Regions from separate parts of the Paenibacillus sp. FSL K6-2859 genome, predicted to be linked through region 2. Evidence: a T-box and tRNA genes for the amino acid it is inferred to sense, from the RefSeq annotation. Region 2 holds a T-box; the other holds one or more tRNA genes.
The links. The T-box of region 2 lies ahead of pheS (phenylalanine--tRNA ligase subunit alpha). A T-box ahead of a tRNA ligase gene usually reads a tRNA of that ligase, here a tRNA-Phe.
Positions count from the first base shown of each region.

Region 1: it has a tRNA-Phe gene. The T-box ahead of pheS (phenylalanine--tRNA ligase subunit alpha) is inferred to sense a tRNA for this amino acid. The anticodon was not compared.

Region 1 is NZ_JBBOYU010000001.1:5,978,165-5,993,881, forward strand. Features, by position in the region: gene MHB64_RS26535 (ABC transporter ATP-binding protein) at 1-1,115, opposite strand, end outside; gene MHB64_RS26540 (BMP family ABC transporter substrate-binding protein) at 1,218-2,357, opposite strand; gene MHB64_RS26545 (AraC family transcriptional regulator) at 2,684-3,433, shown strand; tRNA gene MHB64_RS26550 (tRNA-Leu) at 3,568-3,646, opposite strand; tRNA gene MHB64_RS26555 (tRNA-Cys) at 3,661-3,734, opposite strand; tRNA gene MHB64_RS26560 (tRNA-Gly) at 3,745-3,819, opposite strand; tRNA gene MHB64_RS26565 (tRNA-Gln) at 3,826-3,900, opposite strand; tRNA gene MHB64_RS26570 (tRNA-His) at 3,920-3,995, opposite strand; tRNA gene MHB64_RS26575 (tRNA-His) at 4,041-4,116, opposite strand; tRNA gene MHB64_RS26580 (tRNA-Trp) at 4,140-4,213, opposite strand; tRNA gene MHB64_RS26585 (tRNA-Tyr) at 4,219-4,304, opposite strand; tRNA gene MHB64_RS26590 (tRNA-Thr) at 4,310-4,385, opposite strand; tRNA gene MHB64_RS26595 (tRNA-Phe) at 4,413-4,488, opposite strand; tRNA gene MHB64_RS26600 (tRNA-Asp) at 4,499-4,576, opposite strand; tRNA gene MHB64_RS26605 (tRNA-Met) at 4,603-4,679, opposite strand; tRNA gene MHB64_RS26610 (tRNA-Val) at 4,697-4,772, opposite strand; tRNA gene MHB64_RS26615 (tRNA-Glu) at 4,828-4,902, opposite strand; tRNA gene MHB64_RS26620 (tRNA-Ser) at 4,921-5,013, opposite strand; tRNA gene MHB64_RS26625 (tRNA-Asn) at 5,017-5,092, opposite strand; rRNA gene MHB64_RS26630 (23S ribosomal RNA) at 5,153-8,081, opposite strand; rRNA gene MHB64_RS26635 (16S ribosomal RNA) at 8,315-9,872, opposite strand; gene MHB64_RS26640 (nucleotidyltransferase-like protein) at 10,302-11,180, opposite strand; gene MHB64_RS26645 (DUF2614 family zinc ribbon-containing protein) at 11,308-11,673, shown strand; gene MHB64_RS26650 (glycosyl hydrolase family 18 protein) at 11,787-13,508, opposite strand; gene MHB64_RS26655 (Fur family transcriptional regulator) at 13,753-14,184, opposite strand; gene MHB64_RS26660 (DUF4097 family beta strand repeat-containing protein) at 14,311-15,717, opposite strand, start outside.
Region 2 is NZ_JBBOYU010000001.1:1,850,633-1,866,349, reverse strand. Features, by position in the region: gene MHB64_RS08110 (hypothetical protein) at 1-606, opposite strand, end outside; gene pheT (phenylalanine--tRNA ligase subunit beta) at 812-3,256, opposite strand; gene pheS (phenylalanine--tRNA ligase subunit alpha) at 3,594-4,628, opposite strand; T-box leader at 4,690-4,976, opposite strand; gene MHB64_RS08095 (hypothetical protein) at 5,246-7,807, shown strand; gene MHB64_RS08090 (efflux RND transporter periplasmic adaptor subunit) at 7,865-9,298, shown strand; gene MHB64_RS08085 (ABC transporter ATP-binding protein) at 9,295-9,993, shown strand; gene MHB64_RS08080 (ABC transporter permease) at 9,990-11,162, shown strand; gene MHB64_RS08075 (diguanylate cyclase domain-containing protein) at 11,597-13,207, shown strand; gene pulA (type I pullulanase) at 13,267-15,606, opposite strand.

The DNA.
Region 1 (15,717 bases), 4.1 Mb from region 2:
TTATTCATAGCTTTTGTACGATACTGAGTAGACAGCAGATTATCCGCTATGCTCGCATCACTGGCTATCCCTTGATGCATCCGATCCTCTGGGATATAGGAAACGCCTAGCTTACGAATATCCAAAATATCCGATTCACGAATATCTTTTCCCTTCACTAGCACAGAGCCTTGGCTTGAGACCCCTCTTAGGCTACCTGTAAGAGCCTCAATGAGCTGTGTCTGCCCATTCCCTTCTACACCAGCAATCCCGATAATTTGTCCTACGCGTACTGCAAAGTTGATATCTGTTAGCAACGCTTTGCCGTGTGCATCATTTACACCTAGACCTTGCACAGTGAGTACCGGCTCGCTAATAGACAGAATCTCCTTGTCGTATTTCAACACGACGTCTCTGCCCACCATAAGGCGTGAGATTTCTTGCTCCGTGACATCCTTCGTTTGGAAGATACCTTCACTACGTCCACTACGCATGATCGTAATTCTGTCGCAGATCGCTTTCACTTCTTTCAATTTGTGTGAAATAAAAACAATCGTATGTCCCTGCTCTCTTAACTGCTTAAGCTCCCGGAACAATTCCTCTGTTTCCTGTGGGGTCAACACTGCGGTCGGCTCATCCAGAACGAGGATTTTTGCACCTCGCAGCAGCGCCTTCAGAATTTCAACCTTTTGCTTCATACCAACCGTGAGATCCTCCACTTTTGCTTTTGGATCCACTGCCAGATTGTATTTCTTCGCAGTCTCTTCGGTCATGCGTACAGCTTCTGCATAATGGATGCCGACGCCCTTACGTGGTTCCATGCCCAGCACCATGTTCTCTGCTACCGTAAAAGAAGGGACCAGCATAAAATGCTGGTGAACCATACCAATCCCTCTATCAATGGCATCCTGAGCAGATTGCAGCTTCACTTTTTCACCCTTGATGTAGATTTCACCTTCACTAGGCTCTTCCATGCCGAACATGATCTTCATTAAAGTTGATTTACCAGCGCCGTTCTCGCCCGCAATCGCATGAATTTCTCCCTCACGTAAAGAAAAATGCACGTCTTTATTTGCAACGACACCATTGGGATACACCTTGGTAATTCCCCGCATTTCCAGCAGAGCTTTGTTCATAGGTCTCAACGCCTTTCGACTTGGAGGTCTGCAAAAATATACAGCTGGAATTCTTCTGAAAGAAGAATCTCCAACTGTAGGTTTATCACTTTATAGCTATACTTAAGGCTTAACTGCGTTACGAATGGCTTCTACTTCAGAGGTTTCCATTCCCATTGCATTATCTACTGTAATTTCTTTGTTGATCAGCTTTTGCTTCACTTCTTCAACTTTAGCCTGAAGATCGGCAGGGAAGATATTTTTATAGATATCATTTTCTGCAATGCCCACACCATCATCTACAAAGCTCAACACATCACGTTTACCCATTTCAAGCGTACCCTCTTGTAATTTCTTCACGGCACCCAAAATAGCCATATCAATCTTTTTAATAGAAGAAGTAACAATCAAGTTTGCTTTTTCGCTATCTGTTGTGTTAAGCAACATCGCCTGATCGGAGTCTACGCCAATAGCGTATTTCTTCTTCTCTTTAGCTGCATCAAAGATCCCAAGACCTGTACCGCCAGCTACGTTAAAAATAACATCTACACCGGAGTTGTATTGAATCAACGAAAGCTCCTTACCTTTAGCCGGGTTAACGAAATCACCAGCATAGGATACAGCGACCTTCACCTCAGGATCAACATATTGAGCGCCCTGAATGTAGCCAACCAAGAAAGCGTTAATTCCTGGAATGTCCATGCCGCCTACAAATCCGATCACATTCTCAGGATTAGCATTAGCCATATCAGATTGAGTAGCTAGTGCTGCTACAGCACCTGCCAGAAAAGATACTTCATTTGTCGCATAAGACATGTTGTACATATTCTCTGGTGCTTCATCTATATCGGTATCATAGTTAATGAATTTTTTGTCTGGATATAATTCAGCCGTTGCATTAAACATCTCTGTAATTTCCGATCCGCCAGAAATAATAACATCCCAGTCCTCAGCGGCGATATCGTTAAACGTAGGCTCCCATTTCGTTTTATCGACACCCATTTCTACAACCTTTGTTTCTGCACCCAGTTCATCCTTAACCTTTTGCAAACCGCTATTCGCAGAATCAAAGAATGATTTATCCCCAAGCGTACCTGGAATCAATAGCACGACCTTGAGTTTATCCCCTGAACCTGTTTCTCCACCTTCAGCAGCATTAGATCCTACATTCGCGGAAGATCCATTACTCGACGTATTATTTCCACAGGCTGTGACCATTACCATTACTACTAGTAACAACAAAGAAAGAACTTTCTTTTTCACTTTTCTATTCCCCCTATTTATAGTTGGTTAGTAATTTGAGAGATTCTCCTTCTTAGTCCGTTGTATGTTTCACGATTTAGATGGAAACTCTCATATTGCAGGTTACATTGTTAATATTTCAATGATTTTAACAAATAGACTCTAAAATAGAGATAAAATTATCATTTTCACAAATAATCCGACTAATTCCCGAACGATATGGCCAGTCAGGTTGCTAATTTCCGGATTTATTGATACGATCATATCAAATATTAATGAAAATAATTATATGATTTCGGTCATATTTTTGTGCGATTCGGCTAAAACATAATTAATGGAGGGTCATCATGGATCGTGTTCTATATATTGTAAATGCAACACATGAGGTTAATACCTATATTCCACCACACCAGCATGAATGTTATGAACTAGTCTATTATTTAAACGGATTAGGAACTACTAATGTAGGTTCGCGAAGTTATCATTTTCGTTCTTCTTCATTCGCGCTGATACCACCCAATCATAAACATGACGAGAATCATCGCGAGGATGCTACTATACTATTTGTAGGCTTCCATTCAAATCACCCAAATATGGAGAATTTGCAAGGCGTATATGAAGATGATAAAGACCATACTGTTCTAGAGATCTTGCTTCGAATGAAAGCAGAGTTTACGCGCAAACAAGATGGATTCTCTGAACTATTGAACCTGCAAATGAGCGAAATCACTGTTCATCTGATACGGCTTCTTAGCGCATCTGGGTTTCAATCGCCAACGGAAGACAGAGTCCAATATGTTCTAAACTATATGAATGAGCATTACCGCCATAAGCTATCGGTCGCAACACTTTCTGAGATGTCTGGATACAGCTATGATCGTTTCCGCCATTTATTTAAAGAGCGATTCGGTGCTTCACCTCTACGCTATCTACTATTGAAACGTCTGGATTATGCAAAGTCTCTCTTGCAACATACCCAAATGCATATCTCTGAAGTATCAGCTGCTGCTGGGTTTGTGAATGACGCCCAATTTTGCAATATGTTTAAACGTGAAATTGGTCTCACTCCACGAGCATTCCGCCTAAGCAGTCAATAAAACAACACTCCACACAAAAAGGCCGTTGAATTAGAGACGCCTCTAATTCAACGGCTTAAGAATAAAAGCTCAAAGACAAAGAAAAAAGGTTTGTAAAGTTGCTTATACAAGCGACTTTACAAACCTTTTTGATATACCGGCGAGAGGACTCGAACCTCCACGGTTTCCCTCTCGATTTTGAGTCGAGCGCGTCTGCCATTCCGCCACGCCGGCACATATGAACTTAATGGAGGCGCCACCCAGATTTGAACTGGGGATAAAGCTTTTGCAGAGCTTTGCCTTACCACTTGGCTATGGCGCCATGTAAAATATGGAGCGGACGACGGGAATCGAACCCGCGACCCTCGCCTTGGCAAGGCGATGCTCTACCGCTGAGCCACGTCCGCATAAAATGGCTGGGGATATAGGATTTGAACCTATGCATGACGGAGTCAAAGTCCGTTGCCTTACCGCTTGGCTAATCCCCAATAACATTTTAAAGTAAAATGGGGCGACTGATGGGTCTCGAACCCACGAATGCCGGAACCACAATCCGGTGCGTTAACCCCTTCGCCACAGTCGCCATATTAAACTGAAATTCGTTGCCATTCTTCTTTGTTAAAGTAAATGGGGCGACCGATGGGTCTCGAACCCACGAATGCCGGAACCACAATCCGGTGCGTTAACCCCTTCGCCACGATCGCCATATTAAACTTTAGAAAGAATTTGGCAGGGGCAGCAGGAATTGAACCCACACCAACGGTTTTGGAGACCGTTGTTCTACCTTTAAACTATGCCCCTAAAACTGGTGGAGGATGATGGATTCGAACCACCGAACACTTACGTGAGCAGATTTACAGTCTGATGCGTTTGGCCACTTCGCTAATCCTCCAAGGATGGTGCCGGCGAGAGGACTTGAACCCCCAACCTACTGATTACAAGTCAGTTGCTCTACCAATTGAGCTACACCGGCATGGCACTCATTCTATTGTGAAAATCATGGTGGCTCGAGACGGATTCGAACCGCCGACACGAGGATTTTCAGTCCTCTGCTCTACCGACTGAGCTATCGAGCCAAGGTAAAAATGGCGGAACCGACGAGATTCGAACTCGCGATCTCCTGCGTGACAGGCAGGCATGTTAGGCCAACTACACCACGGTTCCAAAAGATATAATTTCTTGATGAAAATTGGTTGCGGGGGCAGGATTTGAACCTGCGGCCTTCGGGTTATGAGCCCGACGAGCTACCGGGCTGCTCCACCCCGCGTCGTTCTTAAATGAATATGGTGGAGGCTGAGGGGATCGAACCCCCGACCCTCTGCTTGTAAGGCAGATGCTCTCCCAGCTGAGCTAAGCCTCCATAAACAACAATTGTTATTGTACCAAAGTCCACTATGTAAAATCAAGTGAAAATTTGGTGACCCGTATGGGATTCGAACCCATGTTACCTCCGTGAAAGGGAGGTGTCTTAACCCCTTGACCAACGGGCCATACTAAGTAAAAATTTGTGGCGGAGAGAGAGGGATTCGAACCCTCGAGACGCTTGTGGCGCCTACACGATTTCCAATCGTGCTCCTTCGGCCAAACTCGGACACCTCTCCATATGGCTCCCCGAACAGGACTCGAACCTGTGACAACTCGATTAACAGTCGAGTGCTCTACCAACTGAGCTATCAGGGAATATTCATACCAGGCTTGATGCCTGAAAACTGAATCCGAATTGAATTTGCGTTTTAAGTATAGGATAAGCCCTCGACCGATTAGTATTGGTCAGCTCCATGCATTACTGCACTTCCACCTCCAACCTATCTACCTCGTCGTCTTCAAGGGGTCTTACTAATTGGGAAATCTCATCTTGAGGGGGGCTTCACGCTTAGATGCTTTCAGCGCTTATCCCGTCCGTACGTAGCTACCCAGCCATGCTTCTGGCGAAACAACTGGTGCACCAGCGGTACGTCCATCCCGGTCCTCTCGTACTAAGGACAGCTCCTCTCAAATTTCCTGCGCCCACGACAGATAGGGACCGAACTGTCTCACGACGTTCTGAACCCAGCTCGCGTACCGCTTTAATGGGCGAACAGCCCAACCCTTGGGACCTACTTCAGCCCCAGGATGCGATGAGCCGACATCGAGGTGCCAAACCTCCCCGTCGATGTGGACTCTTGGGGGAGATAAGCCTGTTATCCCCAGGGTAGCTTTTATCCGTTGAGCGATGGCCCTTCCATGCGGTACCACCGGATCACTAAGTCCGACTTTCGTCCCTGCTCGACTTGTAGGTCTCGCAGTCAAGCTCCCTTATGCCTTTGCACTCTTCGAATGATTTCCAACCATTCTGAGGGAACCTTGGAACGCCTCCGTTACTCTTTAGGAGGCGACCGCCCCAGTCAAACTGCCCGCCTGACACGGTCCCCGTACCGGATTACGGTACTAGGTTAGAACCTAGATACGATCAGGGTGGTATCCCAACGGCGCCTCCACCGAAGCTTGCGCTCCGATTTCTACGGCTCCCACCTATCCTGTACAGATCGTACCCAAATTCAATATCAAGCTGCAGTAAAGCTCCATGGGGTCTTTCCGTCTTGTCGCGGGTAACCTGCATCTTCACAGGTATTAAAATTTCACCGGATCTCTCGTTGAGACAGCGCCCAAGTCGTTACGCCATTCGTGCGGGTCAGAATTTACCTGACAAGGAATTTCGCTACCTTAGGACCGTTATAGTTACGGCCGCCGTTTACTGGGGCTTCGGTTCATAGCTTCGGATTGCTCCTAACCACTCCCCTTAACCTTCCAGCACCGGGCAGGCGTCAGCCCGTATACTTCGCCTTGCGGCTTCGCACAGACCTGTGTTTTTGCTAAACAGTCGCTTGGGCCTTTTCACTGCGGCCCCCTCGTGCTATTCACACTACCGGGGCACCCCTTCTCCCGAAGTTACGGGGTCATTTTGCCGAGTTCCTTAACGAGAGTTCTTCCGCGCGCCTTAGAATTCTCTTCTCGCCTACCTGTGTCGGTTTGCGGTACGGGCACCTTCTCCTGGCTAGAGGCTTTTCTTGGCAGTGTGAGATCATGACCTTCGCTACTGTAATTTTCGCTCCCCATCACAGCCCAGCCTTAACGATGTGCGGATTTGCCTACACATCAGCCTCACTGCTTAGACGGACATATCCATCAGTCCGCGTCACTACCCTCCTGCGTCACCCCATCGCTCATAGCGGATTACGGTGGTACAGTAATTTCAAACTGTTGTCCTTCGACTACGCCTTTCGGCCTCGCCTTAGGTCCCGACTTACCCTGAGCGGACGAGCCTTCCTCAGGAAACCTTGGGCTTTCGGCGGATCAGATTCTCACTGATCTTTTCGTTACTCATACCGGCATTCTCACTTGTATGCTGTCCAGCGCTCCTTACGGTACACCTTCAACCCACATACAACGCTCCCCTACCCCAGATACATACGTATCTAGCCATAGCTTCGGTGGTGTGTTTAGCCCCGTTACATTTTCGGCGCAGAGTCACTCGACCAGTGAGCTATTACGCACTCTTTCAATGGTGGCTGCTTCTAAGCCAACATCCTGGTTGTCTGTGCAACTCCACATCCTTTCCCACTTAACACACACTTGGGGACCTTAGCTGATGGTCTGGGCTGTTTCCCTTTTGACAATGGATCTTAGCACTCACTGTCTGACTCCCGGCAATAAGTATATGGCATTCGGAGTTTGACTGAGCTTGGTAATCCTTGCGGACCCCGCACCCAATCAGTGCTCTACCTCCACTACTCTTATACCGAGGCTAGCCCTAAAGCTATTTCGGGGAGAACCAGCTATCTCCGAGTTCGATTGGAATTTCTCCGCTACCCCCACCTCATCCCCGCATTTTTCAACATGCGTGGGTTCGGGCCTCCAGTGCGTGTTACCGCACCTTCACCCTGGACAGGGGTAGATCACACGGTTTCGGGTCTACGTCCACATACTCATTCGCCCTATTCAGACTCGCTTTCGCTGCGGCTCCGTCTTCTCGACTTAACCTTGCATGTTAAACGTAACTCGCCGGTTCATTCTACAAAAGGCACGCCATCACCCATTAATAGGGCTCTGACTTTTTGTAAGCACACGGTTTCAGGTTCTATTTCACTCCCCTTCCGGGGTGCTTTTCACCTTTCCCTCACGGTACTGTTTCACTATCGGTCGCCAGGTAGTATTTAGCCTTAGCAGATGGTCCTGCTGGATTCATACGGGGTTTCACGTGCCCCGCACTACTCGGGATCCGTCTCGGAGAGAACACAGTTTAGGCTACAGGGCTTTTACCTCTATCGCGGGCCTTTCCAGACCTCTTCACCTACCATATTCCTTTGTAACTCCATGTGAGACGTCCCACAACCCCTAAGAGCAAGCTCTTAGGTTTAGGCTGTTCCGCGTTCGCTCGCCGCTACTGACGGAATCACTATTGTTTTCTCTTCCTCAGGGTACTTAGATGTTTCAGTTCCCCTGGTCTGCCTCTACATCTCCTATGTGTTCAGAGATGAGTAACTGCGAATTACCACAGCTGGGTTTCCCCATTCGGACACCCCCGGATCAAAGCTTGCTTACAGCTCCCCGAGGCAGTTTCGTTGTTCGCCACGTCCTTCGTCGGCTCCTGGCGCCTAGGCATCCTCCGTGTGCTCTTATTAGCTTAACCTTGATTTTTCCTAAGAAAAATCTCACTAATAACATTTACTTGTTTGCACAAGTTGCTAAAAGATGTTCTAAAACGCAAATTCGTTTCGGTATCCAGTTTTCAAGGATCAAGTCTTACTTGAGAGCTTAAACTCTCAAAACTGAGCAACGAGTGAGTAACAGGCCTAAACCTGAGATTGTGGAAGTTTAACTTCCGATTTGAATGTCTCCATTGCAGGAAACGATTCTCCATAGAAAGGAGGTGATCCAGCCGCACCTTCCGATACGGCTACCTTGTTACGACTTCACCCCAATCATCTACCCCACCTTCGGCGGCTGGCTCCCTTGCGGGTTACCCCACCGACTTCGGGTGTTGTAAACTCTCGTGGTGTGACGGGCGGTGTGTACAAGACCCGGGAACGTATTCACCGCGGCATGCTGATCCGCGATTACTAGCAATTCCGACTTCATGCAGGCGAGTTGCAGCCTGCAATCCGAACTGAGACCGGCTTTGATGGGATTGGCTTCACCTCGCGGCTTCGCTTCCCGTTGTACCGGCCATTGTAGTACGTGTGTAGCCCAGGTCATAAGGGGCATGATGATTTGACGTCATCCCCACCTTCCTCCGGTTTGTCACCGGCAGTCACTCTAGAGTGCCCAACATTACTTGCTGGCAACTAAAGTTAAGGGTTGCGCTCGTTGCGGGACTTAACCCAACATCTCACGACACGAGCTGACGACAACCATGCACCACCTGTCTCCTCTGTCCCGAAGGCCGCCACTATCTCTAGTGGATTCAGAGGGATGTCAAGACCTGGTAAGGTTCTTCGCGTTGCTTCGAATTAAACCACATACTCCACTGCTTGTGCGGGTCCCCGTCAATTCCTTTGAGTTTCAGTCTTGCGACCGTACTCCCCAGGCGGAGTGCTTACTGTGTTAACTTCGGCACCAAGGGTATCGAAACCCCTAACACCTAGCACTCATCGTTTACGGCGTGGACTACCAGGGTATCTAATCCTGTTTGCTCCCCACGCTTTCGCGCCTCAGCGTCAGTTACAGCCCAGAAAGTCGCCTTCGCCACTGGTGTTCCTCCACATATCTACGCATTTCACCGCTACACGTGGAATTCCACTTTCCTCTTCTGTACTCAAGTCACCCAGTTTCCAGTGCGACCTCAGGTTGAGCCCAAGGTTTAAACACCAGACTTAAATGACCGCCTGCGCGCGCTTTACGCCCAATAATTCCGGACAACGCTTGCCCCCTACGTATTACCGCGGCTGCTGGCACGTAGTTAGCCGGGGCTTTCTTCTCAGGTACCGTCACTCCGATAGCAGTTACTCTACCGGACGTTCTTCCCTGGCAACAGAGCTTTACGATCCGAAAACCTTCATCACTCACGCGGCGTTGCTCCGTCAGACTTTCGTCCATTGCGGAAGATTCCCTACTGCTGCCTCCCGTAGGAGTCTGGGCCGTGTCTCAGTCCCAGTGTGGCCGTTCACCCTCTCAGGTCGGCTACGCATCGTCGCCTTGGTGGGCCGTTACCCCACCAACTAGCTAATGCGCCGCAGGCCCATCCCTCAGTGACAGATTGCTCCGTCTTTCATTCTTTCTTCAGGAGAAAAAAGAAATTATCCGGTATTAGCTACCGTTTCCGGTAGTTATCCCAGTCTAAGGGGCAGGTTGCCTACGTGTTACTCACCCGTCCGCCGCTAAGTTATTTTGAAAGCAAGCTTTCAAAATAACTCCGCTCGACTTGCATGTATTAGGCACGCCGCCAGCGTTCGTCCTGAGCCAGGATCAAACTCTCCAATTAGTATTGAAAAGAGCGATATGCTCATTTTGAAACATCTGACGAGAAAATTAATTCTCTTTTTTTTGGATTTCACTTTTGTGATTTCCTACTCACTCGTTGTTCAGTTTTCAAAGATCAAGCTGTTTGTTTCGTCGTTGTGTTGTTCAGCAGCGACCTTTATAATATATCACAGCATCCTCGTTTTAGTCAACCTTTTTTTTAATTTCTTTTTTCGGTTGTCTTTCGAATGTTTTCGAAAGCACATCTCTGTGTCAGAGGGACGAGTTATAATTTAACACATGAACTATGAAAGAGTCAACCATAAATTTATTAGAATAAATATGAGCGTTTCATAATAGCGTGCAAACAAAAAAGAGAGTGCTTAGCCTCTCCCTATCCCTACTTATTTTATCTATAGATTACCGGCAAATCCTGCATCTAATTTCTTCTCTATAAGGTATATCGGATCGCATGACCCTCTCCCCCATGACCGTCAGCCCATAAAGTAATCTCACGGATTAGCGATCGAGAAACAAGCTTTCGTAAAACTAGGGGCAACTCAGCCTCTAATTGACACAGGCCAGAATGCTGTAGTAATTCTTTTATACTCCACGCTTCCTTACGGCTATTCAGAATATTAAAAAGCAATGCACAACAATCCGTCATTTTGGACATGATCCCAAATTCACACGCTAGAAGTACAAGCTCTACTCTTTGTTCTAAGGTCTCCGTGCTGATGGTTAGTTCCTCATATAGTTTATGGACTGAGGTGTTCATACTTTTAACCTGCTCCCAAATAGCCGGCTCTGGAAATGAACCAGATTCACTCACTTCTATTCTTGCCCAATGATATAGTGCCATCAATACACAGTTATACGAATCCATAATGTAGCCAGCTTCTATATACCGTTTAGATTTCATATACAAATGCAAGAATCGTGCAAACTCCATGAACTCCACTCGTTCCTTAAGAGGCCCTTCAAATTGTAAAATCTCCCGTCGCATATCCCCTAGTATTCCTTTGGGATCCCAAATCACTTCCCCAATCATCAAACTAGTAAGGAGCTCGTTATTATCTCCCGCCATGACAGCCCTCTCCAAAGCGGAAAGGCCAATATGGACTGACTGGGTCCGTGTGTCACCGGCAATGGTGTGGCGAACAATACGTTCTAAATCCTGTTCCTCATGTAAAACTAACACAACCATATCAAAATCGTGAAGTAGTGCGCTTTGAAAAGGAGTACTCCCTTTCTGCCGCAAAGCGACAGCTCCTAAAACATTTTCTTCAAACGTTTCTCCACTCAACAAAGTTACATTGGATAATTCCATGCTTCCCTCCATTAAATTTGGCGAATTTGCGTCCAGTCAGTTATAATTCAGTTATAATTATTATTCTACATATGAAAGACAGTTCCTTCTGGACAACCCAACTATATTTAGTTAGGAGCAAACACTCATGAAGTTTAAAACGGCTAAGATCAACGCTTTTCGCACATGGGGATTACTGCTCACAATGCTCGGAATGGGACTTATGGTTTTGGGTACAGCAGGCATCGTATTCTGGGGATCAACCGGGAAAGTATTCGCCGGAATCGGACTTGTAATCGGTTTAATTTCCATGATGGCAAGTCTTGCGATCTATTTCTGGGCTGGTATGCTCTCAACGAGTGCTGTTCAGCTAGAGTGCCCTGAATGTCACAAGCTGACCAAGATGCTCGGTAAAACAGACCGCTGTATGTTCTGTCACACCATTCTTACTATGGATCCTGCTGAGGCCACCATTACTGCGGATCAGCTTGAGCATCAGCAACTAAACCGCTAAACACACCTTACAGAGGCTCATTACTAACTAGTTAAAATGCACTCAAATATTTGCTAATACAACAAAGAGGCCCCCGATATGGGAGCCTCTTTGTTTGCTATAAATAATTATGATTACTTATGAATCTCTTGTAATGCTTCCCATGCTGACGGATTGCTAAAGCTCCGATTCCATGATCCGATGCCTCCAAGCCCCATGGACTCAGCAAGCTCAACTCTTGATTTTAAGCTCACCTTATCTTCTATCCATATTTTCTTAAGAGCGCCATCTTCCTTGTACTCTACGTAATTCTGCCCAGCATCCTTATCAAATGTAGGAGTTAGCTTCTTCTCTTTGATAATTTTTTCAACGGCATTCATACTAACCGATTTGGAGCTTACCTTTGTCTTACCATCTACTTGTGCCTCAGTCCAGATGCGGGTGTACAATGGGATCCCCAAAATCATCTTCTCAGGCGGCACATTGTCTTCCTCTATGATCCGGCTTATTGAATTCTCTACCCAAGGTAAGGAGGCAACAGAGCCCGCGATAGGGCTAGCCGCCCAATGTTCATCATAAGCCATCACGATTAGATAATCGACTAATGACCCCAGAGCCTTACGATCAAGGAATGCTGACCACATCTCGCTATTAGATTTAGGTGTCACGTCTATGGAGACGATTAGATTCTTAGCCTGAGCCATCGGTTTTAGCTCTCTCATAAATTGAGTGACATTCTCTCCGTCCTTCGTATACACATTCTCAAAATCGATATTAATTCCATCCAAATTATATAAATCCGAATACTCTAAGATCTGCACGATTGCATTCATCCGTTTCTCATAGGTGGACAATGCCTCAGTAGTCATGTCTGGCTCGAAGCTATTGCTAAGCAACCCCCATACCTCTAATCCGCGCCCATGCGCCCACTGCACATACGCACTGTCGGCCTGACTGCGCACATTGCCATCACCATCTATAATACTAAACCAGGTGGGGCTAGCCACGTTAACGCCTGGTAGCTCACCGAAGGTTTCTGGGTTAGGTTTGCGTTGGTAAACAGCCTCCCAATACAAATTCACTGACTTCCCTTTCCAGTTACGTTCAGCACGTGTTGGTGTGGATTTTTTCGGTTCCACTGTCTTTTGACCATCCCGAACAATGTCACTTGCCTTGGCATAACCTGCATACCCGCTGCTTAATTGTACAAATAGCCAGTCCTTATTTTCTTCATTCCAAATATTCACGACTGCCCCTGGAGACATATCCGCAACTATAGGTGCGTGAATGGATGCCTCATTTCGTAGAGCTACTGACTTGTCGCCTTTTTCACCTTTAACTTTTCCTAGCGAGACAGACTCTCCTGCCGTCATTAGTAATATTGCTCCGGTATTTGTATCCTCCTGTATTTCAAACCCATATAGATCTTCTAATACATCCGCAGGAAGGTAGGTCACTTTCTCCTTTACTTCAGGCGCTAACCGCAGCTGCAACGGACGATTATTCAGACTAGCATCAGTTTTATCCTCCTGCATGTAAAGGAGCTCACTATCCGTTGATAAAATGACCGATTTGGTCTTCTCTTCATAACGAATGGAAGGATCCACATACTCTTGCAACAATGGTAATGGTAATAGCATGCTATCCCCAGTTCCAGAGGCAGAATAACCTGTATGCTCTCCTTTTACAAAGATGGGATGCGCTTGAGCTTTCCAATCTACATCTATGTGCTGACGATTTGGCAATACATAAAACACTACCCAATATGCTGCTGCTACAATGATTAAGAGTCCAAATAAACGCCTAAAAAAACCTCCGCGCTTTTTGACGCGCCTCTGTCCCAGTCTTCTGTCCAAAATATATCCTCCAGATAATAATATGATTTTTAATAGATTCTAACATTACGATTATAACATCCACTTGGTTTCGTATAACCAGTAGAAAATAGTCATTTATCCTACAAATTGTTATATTCAAGTAGAAACGACATTGTCGTCTTTATATTTTTATAAAAATAAAAACGTGAGTCCTCCGCTTTCGGATTTCGCACGTTTATTGTGGCCACTTGGTATATCACCTTGACACCGTTCTATTCTAGTCTTAATGCTGCTTCTCTTTACAACTTTCGCAAAATCCATGCAGTTCCATACGCAATCCTGTAATCTTAAAGCCTGTAGCTTGCTCAGCATGCAGCTCTACATCCCTAAGCGAAGGATAACTGAAATCCTCAATCTTACCGCATTGTTGACAGATAACATGATAATGATCAGACACATTGGCATCAAAACGGCTGGAGCTATCCCCATAGGTCAACTCACGAACCATGCCAGCTTCCATAAACATCTTGAGATTATTATATACGGTTGCCACGCTCATGCTCGGAAATTTAGGCTCTAATGCCCGATATATATCGTCAGCTGTAGGATGATTCATTGCTTCCATCAAATACGTGAGAATCGCATGACGCTGGGGCGTTATACGGACACCTGTTGTTTTTAATTGTTCCAATGCATGTTGTACGCCACTCCCCATGACTGTCACCGCCTTTTAAATTTAAAAATAAAAAAAATATTTCTTATAATTGTAAGACTGGGTTTTCAATCTTGTCAACGAAGTCGATACATTATATTCATTATTATATAAGAAAAATTACTTTTTTCAATAACCTCTCACATTTAAGTTGCTGTTTCCCTCAACCTGAATCTTGAACTCACCTGTGCCCACTTCACCAGATATCTTCTTCTTATCAATGGTTAAGATAGGTAAATCTGAAATAATATCGCCATATCCACTTGAGCCATTCAACTTATAGTTCCCTAACTGCGGCAAATACAATTGAATATCGCCAACTGCACTATAAATGTCCCAGTCTCCTCCGACTTCATGTGAACGAACATCAATGATGCCATTCAAGGATTCTGCATGCAGCTTCGACCTAGCTCCATCAATCTCTAAATTACCATTTTTGCTAGAAATATCGATCTCGGCTTCATTCCCGGATGCACCGATATTGCCAACTGCCGTTGATAATTTCAAGGCTCCTGTGACATTCCATGCATTCATATTGCCACCGCTCGTTGATAAATCAACACTGCCCTGGACGGATCTCGCACGCACAGCTCCATTCAGTGTTTTGCCTTTCACATTACCAAAGATACGATGAAGAATAAGTTCTCCATTCCCCGTTTCCAGCGAAATATCTTCGATCGCTTCTATGTTCTGCAGGGTGATCCCACCATTCATAGTACGAACATCGAGGTTAAACCGGCGGTCCTCCGGCAAAGAAATGTCCAAATCCATTCGCGGCTGACGCTTACCTGATTCTCCATAAGCCTTGCTGTTTGAAGTGATTTTTATGGTTGGTCCTTCAACAACGTTCACAAAGGACTGCTCCGAAATGGCTTCAGCCATCGGACCCTCCAATTGATCTACCCAAACTGTAGTAGTAATTTGAATATTATCTACAGGTGCCCGATGCAATAAAATATCCCCATTAATACCATCAACGGATATTTTAGCTGTATTTAACTTCACTGGAACAATAAGCGGAGCTTTCTGAAATTTGCTTCCCTTCGCCTCGCCATAGTCGACTGCAGCTGCTGTAAGGTTGAGACTCACATTTTTCCACAGATATAAATAATGTTCTTGTTCGGCAACGATAAACACACTCGCAGCAAGCAATATAGCAGATAAAAGGCCGCGTAAATCCAATCTGATTCTTGTTCCCTTTTGTACAAAGCCTGAACGACCAGAGAAGAAATACATGAACAGGAACTCAATCCCCCATAACACTGGGATGACCGGCCACCACTTCAAGAGTAAAAGCATATAATCCGACCCGTCTCTGCAATCCAGAAACAACGGGATGGCAATAGCAATAAGCAAGACCGATGCTGTATATCTTCCTACACGCCGGTTATGAGACTCATTTTTTTTGCGCGAAACGATTCCTCTGACAATTTCTCTTACTCCTATATATATACCACCACATAATAAAACGGCAGACACGGCCACTTCGGAGTAATGCTCAATAAAAAATTGCAGCCATGCCGGCTTTTGGCGAAA
Region 2 (15,717 bases):
CTGCTCTTCCAGCTGCTGTAGACGGATGGCTTCTGCATTGGCCAGCGCCTCTCGATGATTCTCACGAATCATTGCCTGTTCAGCCTCATAGCTTGCCCGCAGTTCTTGCAGCTCCAGCTCACGCGCAAGCAACTCCTCTTCCAGCTTCTCTCGCGCGGCGTCAGCCGCATGGGTTGCTTCCTGAAGCTGATCCGCATGTACCTTGCGCTCGTTCTCCTGGATCTCCAGATGACGCTTGCGCTCTTCTTCAACCGCAGCAATCAGTCGTGCTGCTTCTTCCTTAGCCGCCGCTTCAAGGCGTTCATATTCTTCTTGTCGCTCCCGCTGAACCTCCAGCAGGCGAGATACTTCCAATCGCAGTTCACTGCGTTCACCTGTCATCATGTTGAGTTCATTTTTAAAATCCTGAACCTGAATAGCCTGCTCCGCCATATGTACTGCTGCAAGCACCGCTATACGCGGCGTATCCAGTCTGTTGTGTGATTTAGAAATCGTGCGCATATGTTCGTCAACATAACGGGCCACTTGTTTCATATATTCAGTGCTGCTTCCGACGAGTTTATAGGAAGTTCCGTATATCTCCACGGCGACACGTGTCCGGTCCATAGCCACAGTTGTGCCCTCCTTTGTATGTGTGCGGATTCTAAGCTAGTCTTACTGTTTCTATTGTAGCTTTTTTCTTAAGCATTTGGCAAAATCCCTTGTAATCAATAGATTCTCGCTGATATCCTCCGCATTTCACTCTACCCAGAAAAAGCCGCAGCGAATCTCAGTTTCTAAATGGATTCGCTGCGGCTTTACACAATTCCTGCTATTTTCTTAATTCTGCGCCAAAAGTTTGTTGAAGGACTGATAATAGCTTATCATGCACTTCTCCAACCTCTTCATCTGTCAATGTATGTTCACCGTGACGATACAGCAGTGAGATCGCAATACTCTTCTTTCCACTCTCTAACTTGCCACCAGTGTACACGTCGAATACCTGTACGGATTGCAGCAAAGTTCCTCCGTTTGCACGGATGGAAGCTAGCAGATCGCCCGCTGGTACAGTTGAATCTACAACCACAGCAATATCCCGTTCCATACCTGGGAAACGTGGAAGCTCATTATATTGCATACGGCTTTGCGTGTTATCATACAGCGGCTGCAGTAGAATCTCAGCTACGTAAGTATCCACTAGATCAAGCTCTCTTTGCAGTTCCGGATGAAGCTGGCCCATAGTTCCAATCTTCACACGACCCTCGTCTCCGACTAAATATACCGACGCTGAACGCCCAGGATGATACCCTTCTGGACTATCTCCCTCGTAAATAATTCTGTCTGTAAGACCCAAATAAGCAAATACTGATTCCAGCGCACCCTTCAAATCAAAGAAATCTACAGGCTGTGCAGAAACGTTCCATTGCTTCACGGTTAGGCTACCGCTAAGCAACAACCCAAGCACCGGCAGTTCACGCGGCTGACGAGTCAACTGTTCTTCATCTGTGAAGAAAACATTGCCGATTTCAAACAACGCTAGATCGCTTTGACGACGGTTGGTATTGTAGCTAGCAATATCCAATAGTTGTGGCAGAAGGCTGGTACGCAGTACACTGCGTTCTTCACTCATTGGCATAGCCAATTTGACCGCTTGTGAGCCTTCCGATAACTCAGGGAACATTTTGCTTTGTTCCGGCTGGATGAAAGAGTAGCCCATCACTTCCTGATAACCGCCATGCGACAACAGGCGGCGCAGTTCACGGCGGAGTGATTGCTTATGCGTCAATGCGCCTGGCGTTGTAACTCCTTCAATCAAAGTCGTTGGAATGTTATCATACCCGTACAGACGGGCAATTTCTTCGATAAGGTCAACATCATAGCTGATATCGCCGCGTCTAGTTGGCACTTGAACTTCGATCAGCCCTTGTGCGGTATCCCCGCACTTGAAATGAAGACGGCCAAACAATGTCTTCACTTCTAGCAAGGAAAGATCTGTTCCCAGATAACGGTTCAGCTTCTCCAAGGACAAAGTAAGTACCTTCTCTTCTCCAGCGACTGTTCCTGCTTGCACAATACCTTCATGCACAGATCCGCCAGCATAACGTGCAATAAGTACTGCAGCGCGATTCAATGCAGGGATCACTGCATTTGGATCCACTTCTTTCTCGAATCGAAGCGATGCTTCCGAGCGAAGTCCCAGTTGACGCGAGGTTTTACGAACGGTTCCTCCATCAAACTTAGCGGATTCCAGAACGAGATTTACCGTCTCAGCAGTAACTTCCGTATCCTGACCTCCCATTACTCCAGCCAGAGCTACTGCTTTAGCTCCATCAGCGATAACGAGCATATGTGGCTCAAGCTTCCGTTCTTGGCCATCAAGTGTAGTCAGGACTTCACCCTCATGAGCAAGACGAACGCCGAGTTCTCCGCCTTCTATTTTATCTGCATCAAAAGCATGAAGCGGCTGTCCGTATTCGAGCATCACATAGTTAGTGATGTCTACGATGTTGTTAATTGGACGAATTCCTGCCGCCATCAGACGATTCTGAATCCACAGCGGTGATGCTGCAGGTTTAACGCCTGAGATATAACGAACTCCGTAATGACTGCACTGTTCTTCATTCTCAATCTTAACGGAAATAGATTGCGCGGCTGCTCCGCTGACCTCAATCATTTCACTCGCAGGATCAGGCAATTTAATGTCGCGTCCAAGAATCGCGCTCACTTCATAAGCAGCACCAATCATGCTTAGGCAGTCTGAACGGTTCGGAGTCAGATCGAATTCCAGAATTTCATCATCTAGACCCAGCAACTTTGAAATATCTTGACCGATCTCTGTACCTTCAGGAAGTACAAGAATTCCTTCTTGTTGCTCTTTAGGAAGCAATTTATCATTGAGTCCCAATTCTTTAGCCGAGCAGATCATCCCTTGTGATAATACCCCGCGCAGCTTCGCTTTTTTGATATCCAGACCTGGCAGCTTAGCGCCAACAAGAGCTACAGGAACGGTTTGTCCCGCAGCCACATTTTTTGCGCCACAGACGATTTGCAGATCTTCACCTTGACTTGCATCCACGATACATACGTTCAGTTTATCCGCATCAGGATGTTTTTCTTTCGATTTCACATAGCCGGTTACGATACCGGAAATCCCTTTATTGCGGCGCTCTACTCCGTCAATTTCAATACCGGCAGCGGTAATCTTCTCCGCTAGCTTTTCGGCGGTTACTCCTTCAATCGATGTATAATCAGCCAACCATCCGGTTGATACTTTCATGTCCGCTCACTTCCTTTATGTTTCAGATGTATTTATCTACTTGCCGTTCGATCTGCTTCCTGTGGGATGCTGGATTAAGAGCTCTCAATTTCAACTACAAAACACTATTAAGAGCGGTCCCTGCAAGGAATCTTTGGACTTCCGGCCGCTGTTGTCCCCAGATTTCTTGATCTAAACCGCTCTTCGCGGTGGAAATCCGGGGACAAAGGCGGTCGCTATCGCTCCTACAGTTCCAAAATTCCTTTCCGATCCTAGCTTAATAGGGTTTTTACAACATGAAATCAAATGCTCCAAAATCCATCCTCCTAACCCGCAAGCCAGCTCGCCCACCAAAAATCTAAACGCCCTTGAATTGCTTTACAAAACTCATATCGTTGTTATAGAAATGACGGATGTCATCGATGCCGTATTTAAGCATAGCAATCCGCTCAACACCCATACCAAATGCGAAGCCGCTATACTTAGCAGGATCATAGCCACCCATTTTCAGAACGTTTGGATGCACCATGCCGGCACCAAGGATTTCTAACCATCCGCTTTGCTTGCACAGTCTGCAGCCATCGCCGCCACATTTGAAGCAGCTTACGTCCACTTCAACGCTTGGCTCGGTGAATGGGAAGAAGCTCGGACGAAGACGAATGTCTGTATTCGGGCCGAACATCTCTTGTACGAATTGCTGCAAGGTGCCTTTCAGATCACTCATCCGAATGTTACTTCCGATAACCAAACCTTCAATTTGATGGAACTGGAAGGAATGCGTTGCATCGTCATCATCGCGGCGGAATACTTTACCCGGGCAAATGATTTTAACTGGAACTTCACCGTTCATAGCCTGCATAGTACGAATCTGTACCGGAGACGTTTGAGTACGCATAAGCAGGTCATCCGTTAAATAAAAGGAGTCCTGCATATCGCGTGCCGGGTGATTTTTAGGCAGATTTAGGGCTTCAAAGTTATAATAATCGGTCTCCACTTCCGGACCTTCAGCCACACGGTAGCCCATACCAATGAAAATATCCTCAATTTCCTGAACCACTCTGCTAAGCGGGTGAATGCCCCCTTGCTGCATGCGGCGACCCGGCAATGTTACGTCTACTTTTTCAGCCTGCAGACGTTGCTGAGTCTCTTGCTGTTGAAAAGCTTCTTGCTTCGCTCCAATAATCTCCTCAATCGCACTACGCACCTGATTCGCTACTTGCCCGATAACCGGACGCTCCTCAGCACTAAGTCCTCCCATACCACGCAGAACTTCTGTAAGCTCGCCTTTTTTACCGAGGTATTTCACTCTTAGGTCATTCAAAACCTGTGGATCCATAACCTCCTGCAACTTAGCCAGCGCCTCAACCTTCAATGCTTCCAACTTCTCTTTCATGGCCGTGTACAGCCCCCTTCAATCATTGTCTAGTTCAACAAAAAAAAGGCCTTTCCTCCCGGTAAGGGACGAAAAGACCGTGGTACCACCCTTGTTAGACAAGCTGATCTGTTCCCCATAAGAGCTTCATTCCCTCTTTTGGCTGGACAGATACCTATCTCACTTTATACAGAAATAACGGTCTGTGACCGGTTTCCCCTACGCTTCCTTACAAGGCAATCTTAAGGAATTCAAGGAACTGCTCCGGAGTGAACTTCGACAGCTCTGTTTCCTAGAAACGCTCTCAATCACCGGCGTCTCCTCCCTGTAAGTCAGGCACTGTGTACTCTTCTCCATCACTGCATTTTACAATTCAATCTAATTGTCAGGTACCTCTTTTATGCAAGAGATATGTCTGTTTATTATATGCAAAATCTGTCGTTTTGACAAGTTCAAGCATAATTAGGGCAATTTTTATCTGGCTTTAAGCTGGCTTTAAGGTTCAGAGCCGTTCCGGGGACTTTTTTTCAGCTAACGTTCAGCGGAGCTTGATAATTTCCATTATTAAGAAGGCATGGTTGTACTCCATCATAAACCACCTTCATAGTACAAGGACTTTCATACCGGGAGGGAATTACATGCATGCACGAAGAACAAAAGTCGCTGGGATCATACTTAGCGCAGCCGTTCTGAGTCAAGCTTCAGCGTATGGAGCATACGCTGCATCAACGACTAGTACATCCACCAAAACGGCAACCACCACCACCGTATCCACTCTGGATAAACTCGGCTCGATAGCTTTAAAGAGTAACGTAAGCGTGAAGCTGAGCGATGTAGGCTTTTTAACTCAGGATGGCGGCAATATTCTTACATACACCCTCAGCTATTACAATGGGAGCGGAAGCAGCATCAATCTGGTGGACTATTTCTCTAAGGTAACTACTGCCGGAGGAACGGTTATCCAAGGGAGCCCAGTAACCAGCAGTGCAACTATCAAGTCCATAGCCTCCAAAAGCAGTCAATCCGTAACCTATTATGTAAACATCGGTAAATCCACCTCATTAAAAGGCGTTAAGATTTCAGTCTTTGGTTGGGATTTCAGCAGTACCGATTATCAAAAGAAGCTGGGTACTTTCACCCTACCTGCAACTTTTTCACAAGCGGTCGCTAGAGGCCAAAGCAAAAAAATAACCTTGAATAATCAACCCGTAACAACCCAAACAGAAAGTCTGCAAATTTACAAATATAACGGTAAGGTATACGCCAAAGTAGGTGTGAGCTTAACCAATCAAGGAACCAAAGTGCTAAGTGATTCTGGACTTAAGGGATACCTCGCATCCGCAGGCGGATCTGTATTTGAATTAACGCTTGATGACGCGAGCAGCAACTACAAAGTACAGCCACAAGAAAAAAAGACGATCTACTACATGACGGAAATCCCCTCTTATATGAAGACAGACAATATGACTCTGCAGTTTGCTGGAGAAGATACTTCATTAAAAATAGCTTTGCCCATCGTCACCTATAACCTTCCCGCTGCTACCACACCGGATCTTGTCGTAGCCAGCAATGTCATCAAGAAGCTTACGATCAACAATAATACTGTCGAGACGCAGTTAAAAAGCGCCAATGTCTATGCCGACAACGGCACCGCGAATTGGACGCTGCAATTTCGAGTAAAAAATAGCGGCAACAAAGCGATTACTTTGCCTGCTTATGAGTTTACCGTTAAAGCCGCTGAAGGATATAGCTTTCCGGTGGACACGAAGGCTTTCGCCAACCTTACACTCAAACCCCTTGAAGAAAAAATAATCGAGCTCAGTGCAGAAGTTCCGCTAACGATAGCTCAAGGAACGCTACAGCTGCAAATGAATGAACCCGCTGTCGAGGGTAAGATCATTTTTCCTACAGCCTATTATCAGATCCCTTACATTCTGCAAACTAATAATTGGCAGGACACAGAATACGCAGTGGAGAACAGCCACGGTACATTTGCTGTCAAGCTTACGAACATACAGCGGCTACCTTGGGCAGACAAAGATCAGCTTGTAGCTAAAATCAATATTCGCAACACGAAATCGACCTCTGTACAGCTTCCAGCGTTTACAAGTGTCATTAAAGCTGGTGAGAGTGATATTAGCAGCACTTCCCAAGTCGTCACAGAAAGCACACAAACCCTACTCGGGCCAAATGAATCCGCAGACGTTTATGTCGTGGCCAATGTTCCTTACACCTACCAGTTCAATCCATTAAAAATAACGCTGCAAGAAACCTCCGGCGAAAGCAAAATTAATTTTCTTTCGTTAAGTACAAATCAGTTGGATAGCCGTGTTCAGGAAGTTGCAGCACTAAGTTCCTTCCAAATTGACCTTGAAAGCAAAAAAGCAGAAGTATTAGAGCGCCGGACAACGGTTTATCAGGGTACGAGCTCCAATATCATGTACACAGAACTGGAAATGAACAGTGAGGAAACACGTAAATCAGAGCAGGCTCAACTCGTAGCTTATTACAAAACACCAGACAATCAATATTTCGAAGGCGAGGTCAACCAGTCTACAACTTCCACGAGCCCTAACGGAAAAAATCTGATTACCGTCTGGACTAAGCTTCCACTTGGAGTAGATCCTTCTCAGCTTGTTCTTTATATCGGTGAAGGGGTATCCGAAGGAAAACTTACGGCTCCTGGCGGGAAATCAACGGGATATATCAATACGGTGTCACTGGGACTAAATAATGTTGCGGTGGAGGCAAAGAGCAATCTTTTGGATGTAGAATTGTTCCCTTATACCCTATCCGTGACAAATGCAGTCACCACCGTCACTGGTGGAAAAGATACGCTAAGCACTGTCCTAACCTACAACCTGTCGAGCAGCACGCTTTACGAATCGGGTACGTATGAGCACAAGCTTGTACTAGAGCTGATCGACCCCTTCGGACAAACGATGGAAAAGACATTAACACTGGGCACAGATCTGCCATTAGGTAGCTTCAAGTCGTACACCACAACATTCACAAGCAATCTTTACAAAACTCTAAGTGGCGGCGCGATCCGATTGAATATATACGACGAATTCCAAGGTCATCGAAATTTGCTGGGAACTGGGACCTATGTTGTCACTTATCAGGCAGCGTCAACGACTTCAAACAGCAATTCCGCTTCAAACACCGATTCTAATGCTAACAATCCATCCGACATTTAGTAAAAGCGCAAGGGTGGCTGAATTCAAAAGAAATTTGATGATCTATGGAGGATAGAAATGAAGAAGAAAAAAGTGTTGCTCTGGACCATCGGAGTAGTAGCTGTAGCAACAGCCGGATTGTTGGTGTATACATTTTTACCTGATAAGAGCAGTCAGGCTGCTGAAGTGCCCGTAAATACAGCCACGGTTACGAAGGGCGATATCATAGTAAATGTATCTGGAGCAGGCTCCGTCACGGCCACCGAAACAGGAAAAGTGAAAACGAAGGACGCTGGAACCGCAGCTGAAGTGCTTGTCCAAGAAGGAGACCTTGTGAAAAAAGGCCAGACATTAATTACCTTCGAAGGCGATGACCTGAGTGACAATCTCAAACAGGAACAAACCTCTCTTACCTCACTTGAAGTGGATCTTCAGGACAAGCAGGAGCAGTATAAGAAGCTTGCCGTGGCAGGTGCCTCCGAGGATGAATTGGCCAGTGCCAAACGTTCGATTGAAAAAGCGAAAACAGATATCGCTTCTCAAATCGAAAAAATAGCATCTGTACAAGAAGATATGATCCCTCCAGATCCCCTAACCGCCCCTATTGACGGAACTGTTACAGCTGTTAATATAGCCAACGGTGAAAAAGCGATGGATGGCTCTGAACTCATCGATATCACCAATTATGCTAATTTAAGCGTCATAGTGCAGGTGGATGAGCTTGATATTCCTACAGTGAAGTTGGGGATGCCTGCCACCATTTCATTGGATGCCCTTCCCGACACTGAATTCAAGGGGAGTGTCACAAAGATTGCCAAGGAAGGTACAGTCTCAAACGGAGTATCCCTCTTCGATGTTACCGTTGGCTTAACTAGCTCCGAAGGTGCCCTTGTCGGGATGTCGGCAGAAGTTTCAGTTACAACGGCTGAGAAAAAAGATGTGTTAACCGTACCGGTTGAAGCTGTTCAAGAAAGAAATGGCAAGTATACAGTAGCTCTCCCCTTAACAGCGGGTTCAACCGAAAACTCATCTACCGAGGGCCAGGCACCAATGCCTAGTGGGGCTCCTGATGCTGCCCGCGGCGGAGTAATGCCCAGCGGAGCACCTGAAGCTGGCGGTGGAGTTATGCCTAGCGGAGCGCCTGATGCTCGCGGTGGCGCAATGCCTAGCGGAGCGCCTGATGCTCGCGGCAGCGGTGCTATGGCTAGTGGAGCAGCTGGCACAAGAAACCGCGGAAATAGTAATCAGCGAATGGTTTCTGTCGAAGTGGGCATTCATGATGAGAGCAGCATTGAAATTGTCAGCGGACTTAATGAAGGAGACAAAGTGATCATTCCTACAGTAATCTCTACCAAAACGGGTACAACTAGTACTGAGATGCAAATGCAAGGCGGTATGGGTGGCGCCGGTTTCGGCGGCGGAGGCTTTAGCGGTGGTGGCGGCTTCAGTGGAGGTGGTGCTGGTGGCATGGGCGGAGCACCAGCTGGTGGTGGTGGAGGTGGCAGCAGATGAGTGCTTCAGCACCACTGATCCAAGTCCAGAACATGACCCATGGCTATAATATGGCCGGAGAAACTATGACAGTCCTGAAAAATCTTTCCTTTACAATCGACTTCGGAGAGTTCGTAGCGATTATAGGTCCTTCCGGTTCTGGTAAATCAACACTCATGAACATGCTTGGATGCCTCGATATATCAGATGAGGGAAGTTACCTTCTGGACGGGCAAGAGGTTCGCAAATTATCCGACAACAAGCTGGCTATTATCCGAAATGAGAAGATCGGCTTTATCTTTCAAAATTTCAATCTTCTCCCCAAATTGTCTGCTGTCGAGAATGTAGAGCTTCCTCTAATATACCGCGGCCTCTCACATCGAGAACGTAGAGAAACGGCGCAACAGGCACTCCTTAAAGTAGGCTTGGAGGAAAGAATGCATCACCGACCTTCTGAGCTTTCTGGAGGACAGCAACAGCGTGTTGCGATTGCGCGAGCCATGGCTGGATCTCCCCCGATTCTACTTGCAGATGAACCTACCGGGGCGCTTGATACGCGAACTGGACAAGAGGTCATGCAGATGATTCGAGAATTAAATGAGCAAGGTCATACAATCATCCTAATCACACATGACCTCGAAATTGCAAAGCAAGCGAAGCGGATCATTCGTATTCAGGATGGCAACCTCGTAGAAGATCGGAGGAATGCGAGGTGAAATTATTTCAAAGTATGCGGATGGCTCTAAAAAGTATTTACAGCAGTAAAGTAAGAGCTTTTTTAACGATGCTGGGTATTATTATTGGTGTATCATCCGTTATCATTCTCGTTTCTGTGGGGCAGGGAACTACTTCTCAGATTACGGAGCAGCTTAATGGACTCGGAACAAATCAGCTGACGGTAAACATCACTGGCCGCGGGGCTACCACCTCCCTCACCTATGAAGAAGCCTTAGCACTAGGAGATATAGAGGGGATAGAAAATGTAGCTCCTGTAATCAGTGGCAACGTTACAGCCAAGCATAATACTGAGAATGTTAGCGTTACTGTTGAAGGCATTACACCTTCTTATGAGGACGTTAAGGATTTCCATGTACAGTCAGGACGTTTCCTGCTTGATATAGATACAGAGTACCGGCAGAAGGTTGCGCTGATAGGCACAGGTACGGCTGAGGATTTATTCGGCACAGATGATCCTGTAGGCCAAAAGGTACAGCTAAACGGGATCAGCTATAAAATCGTCGGCCTGTTGGAAGCCAAAGGCTCTAGTCTAAGTGGTTCCAACGATGATATCTTATTAATCCCTATAGCTACTGCAGAACGTCAGTTAAAAAGCAAAGGCGTACGTTCTATCACAATTGCGACGACTTCAGCAGACACTGTAGCCACGGTAAAAGATAAACTAGAGAGTACACTGGATGCTAAATTTAATTATGCGGATAATGCTTTTAGTGTATTTGACTCTCAAGAGATGCTGGAAACTGTAAATTCTACGACAGCTACGCTTTCAATGGCACTTGCGGGAATTGCCGGCATTTCACTATTTGTTGGGGGGATCGGCATCATGAATATTATGATCGTATCCGTCAATGAAAGAACAAGAGAAATTGGTATCCGCAAAGCAATCGGCGCCAAAAAGTTCGATATTCTCGCTCAATTCATGATCGAATCCATTGTGCTTAGCGGATTGGGTGGGGTAATCGGTGTTGGTATTGGAGTCGCAGGTAGTTGGCTCCTAGGAAAGTATACTTCACTTACCGTATCCATTGCCTGGGATATGGTACTGATCTCTTTTGTTTTCTCCTTGCTTATCGGCGTAATTTTCGGAATGATGCCTGCGAACAAAGCCGCACGGCTTCGCCCCATTCATGCACTACGTAACGAATAGTTACTTCAAGTAAGCTGCCCAGTCATTAATATGACTGAGCAGCTTTTTTAGCATAACAGAACGCATATTTTTGAGGCTGAGCTAGGTATCATTTACGAAGACGGTGGGTAATAGGATTTATGGATTTGAATATAGATAAGGCAATAGGCTCATACCGTAATCATTAATTTTATTATTATCGATATTTATTTGAGGAAGCGATTGCTCTATAAGTAGGACGTCCTATATACTTGTTGTACTACAAACTGCGGTCCACACACAATTTATCTTTCCCATGCCTCATTTCCCACTATGTTACAACACCTCTTTTTCACATAGTCACTCTCAACATCTTTGCCTGAAAATAAAATACACCTGCCACAAATGGATGTTCCGCAGGTTATAGTTAGCAGCAATAAGATTTGTTAAACATCTTATGCGGGGAGAGAATGACCGTGGCTGGATTTTTCGATATCAAAGTAACACGCAAACTAATCTTTATTTTCGCTGCGATCTCCATTCTACTGGTTGGGATTAGTGTAGCTTCTTTACTCTATCTAAATCACACCATTAACAGAATGTCAGATTCTTTATATGAAGATGTATTTGAGAACTCTGAGCTCATACTGAGCGCTGATCGTGATCTGTATCAAGCCGCAATCGCTCTCCACTCCTCCATGAGCTCGAACCTCACTGACGCTGAACGTGATCAGTTCATTCAGGAATTTAAGGACAATAATCAACAAGCACAAGAACGGGTAGGCCTAGCAAGTTCAGACATCAGATCCATCAACAAACCCTACAGTGATTTGAAGCAGGCCAATATACTTACTGAATTAGAGAATGAGCTCCATGCCTTTGAAACATCCCTAGTCCTATGGAAGAATACAGGGAGTAAATTGATAGCTGAACGGATGCAAATCGGATGGGACCCTGCTTCATATCATGCTGTAAATCTGAACATGCAGTTAAATGAAGTTAGAACTCATCTTGATCAATCAGAAGACCTGGTAGACACCTACGCCTTACAAGTAGCAGATGGGTTCCAAGATAAAAAGAGTGCACTTTTTGCGCTATACTCATTGGTCTTCTTTATTCTGCTTCTAGTTATTATTTATCTGGGTCGCAAAATCATTTGGCTCAAAAATGAAATGCTGGAGGAACAAACACTCTATCAGCTAATCGGTGAAACCATGTCTGACTTTATTATCTTGACTGATCCTAACGGGTTGATATTGTATAGCTCCCCTTCACATTCAAGTATTCTCGGCTATGTTCCTAAAAAGGGTGACCCACTATCCAACTATATTCGTGAACCGGAAATCGCTTGGGCCAAACTAAAGAGTATCGTTCAAGGAACCCCTCGTATCTCAGAGCTACGAATGCGTGGAGCTGAAGGGCAATGGGTATGGCTGGAAACGAAGGTGTCGCCTGTTCGGGGAAGCAATAATTTCCCAGCACAATTTATGTTAGTGTCCCGTGAAATTACACAACGGAAGCAGTACGAAGAACGATTACATAAGCTAGCCTTCTATGATCATTTAACCGCAATTCCCAACCGTGCTCATTTCAAAATGTACATGGAGAATCTCATCAACCAACCCGAGGAACGGAGAAAGAATATTGCACTCGCATTGCTGGATTGCGACAGATTCAAGCAGTTAAACGATACCTTAGGACATCTGGCAGGTGACGAATTTCTCCAACTGCTCTCTCGAGAGCTTTTGCAAACGGTTAAAGGTGTAGGCCAGGCGTTCCGGATTGGCGGTGATGAATTCGCGGTGGTACTGCACCGATTTACCTCTCCAGAAATGTTAGATGAAATGCTTCAGCGGTTGCTTAAGTTATTCAACAAATCTTGGTCTATTGACAATGGATCTAGCTTCCACACCTCCGCAAGTATTGGCGTAGCCCTATTTCCTGAAAATGGAAGCAGCATTAATGAACTTCTGCGTGCCGCAGATCTAGCGATGTACCTTTCTAAAGACCATGGTGGGAATGAAGCTAATCTCTACTACGATCTATTGGATGTAGGTTTAGCCAACCAAACCATCGGAAAACCATAAGAACAACAAAAAGAGCTGTTCCAGGGGTCAAAACCCTGAAGCAGCTCTTTTTTATTCTTTTAACTGGTTAACTGCAGATGATCATCTGAGATCCCATCATTCTCCTGATCACGATCTATAACCATCACCTTGATCAGCTCGTCATCCGTGGAACAATCAATAAAGCGATCCCCATCGCCATCTTTCTCTTCCCAGTCATTAAGACGTAATATATACCCGATAGAATTGGTATCTGGCAACACCTCAATGCGTGCAACTGCACGCCCATCCTCCATATACCGAAAGTCGCATTGTCCATCCTGAATTCCTGTATCCCAAACCCAAAGATTCCAGCCTTGATATTTCCCATCTGGCCGTTCATAGTGTACTTCGATAATTTTAGATCTCGGGGCTGGCTCACCACATTCATCATAGAGCACCATCATCGACAAGCCTTCAATTTCCACCTCGCTACCTGTAATTCTTCGGAATGCTTCTGTCCCTGCTCGGGTATGATCCACTACCACATTCCAACCGTTATTAGCTTCAGGAAGAGATAGCTTTACTCGATCATTATTGGCATTAAAAATGACTGTTATATTGTTCCAGAGATCGCCTCCTGCATGATTTCTAAGCAGGTACGACACAATCCCCCCATCACAGCGCATAAATTCCAGCGAACGCTCAATTTCCTGCCTACCATGCAGACGAAATGCCGGATGTGTACGCCGCAGTTCGATCAAGCCTTTATAATATTGAAATACAGGATTAAACACACTCTTCATATTCCAGCGGATCGCGTTAATCGTATCACCGCTACGATAGCTATTATGATCTCCAAATTTACTGCGCAGGAGTTCATCACCGGCATGCAGGAATGGAATCCCTTGCGAGGTCAGGATGATTCCATTTGCAAGCAGGGATCGGCGCACGGTCTCATTGCTGAGAATATTCTCCAGATCTACATTTACGTAAGGATTAGCCCGTGAAGCAGCATCCTGAAATCCCCCTTGTACGGTAAGCACCTTATCCCATAAATTCAAATTATCATGGGCCGTTACATAGTTCACCGATTCCACAGGAGAGTCTGTAAATTCGTGGATGGCTCCTTTGATTCCGGCTGCAACAGCCCCTTCTTTGCCGTATTCCCCTGTAATGAAGCCCCGTCCCCATCCATCACTATCACCTTTGATCGCCGAACGGAAGTTATCGTTGAAGACAGCATATCCTTTTCCCCGCTGCACACCTTTTAGCGTCTTTGTTGCCAGTGGAGAATCTCCTCCTGTCCAAGGTTCGCCATATAACAGCAGATTAGGATTTACCTCAAGTCTAAGCTCTTCCGTTATTTCACGCATGGTCACACTATCCATCAGACCCATAAGATCAAATCTGAAGCCATCAATATGATACTCCGTAGCCCAGTAGGACAAAGAATCCTTAATATATTTGCGTACCATCGGACGCTCTGTAGCCAGCTCGTTACCCACGCCCGAGCCATTAGATAAACGTCCCAAGTAGTCACGGCGATAGAAGTAATCTGGTACAAGCGGCTCAAAGGGGCCCTTCTCCACAGCGTACGTATGGTTGTAAACCACATCCATAATCACTGAAATCCCACGACTATGCAGTGCCTGAACCATTTCTTTAAATTCCCGAATTCGTAGCCCTGGATTGGTAGGATCAGTGCTATACGATCCTTCCGGTACGTTATAATGCTGAGGATCATAGCCCCAATTGTAGTCGTTATGTTCAATGGATGAACCACGCTTCATTACACTCAGCTCATCTACAGTCTGGAAATCAAACACAGGCATCAGATGTACATGGGTGATACCCAATTCGACCAGATGATCCATACCTATTGCATTTCCTTCCGAATCTTTTAATCCAAATTCTGTAAATGCTTTAAATTTACCCTTATTGTACATGCCAGAGCTCTCATGTGAGGAGAAGTCACGCACATGCAGCTCATAAATAACCGCGTCTGCAGGATGCTGCAATGGAGGAGCAACATCCTTCTCCCAATGCTCAGGATGGGTCCTACTTAAATCAACGATTGCTGTTCTTAAACCATTTGCCGATACGGCTGTTGCATAGGGATCTACTGCTTCCGTCACACTTCCATCAGCAAATACAGCACGGTACATATAATATTTCCCTTTTAAATCACCTGATAACTTAGTCTGCCAGACTCCGCCGTTCTGACGCTGCATATATATAATACGCCCACTATCTGCAGAGCTCAGATCAAATCCAATGTTACGTTGATTTCCATCTGTTTCGTACAAAACTAGAGATACAGCAAAAGCAGTAGGTGCCCAGACTTTAAATACACTGTACTCCATCGAGTACGTTAAGCCCAGGTCTTTACCTTCATAGACCTCAAACATTAATTCTGTATTTATAACATTTTTACTCATGAGTTAACACCATCCTATGGCTCCCTGCCTAACTTATAGGGATGCTTATAAGTCCAAATATTTCCAATTCAGATCATATTAATACTTGCACAGCTCTGCAAGTCGATAAAG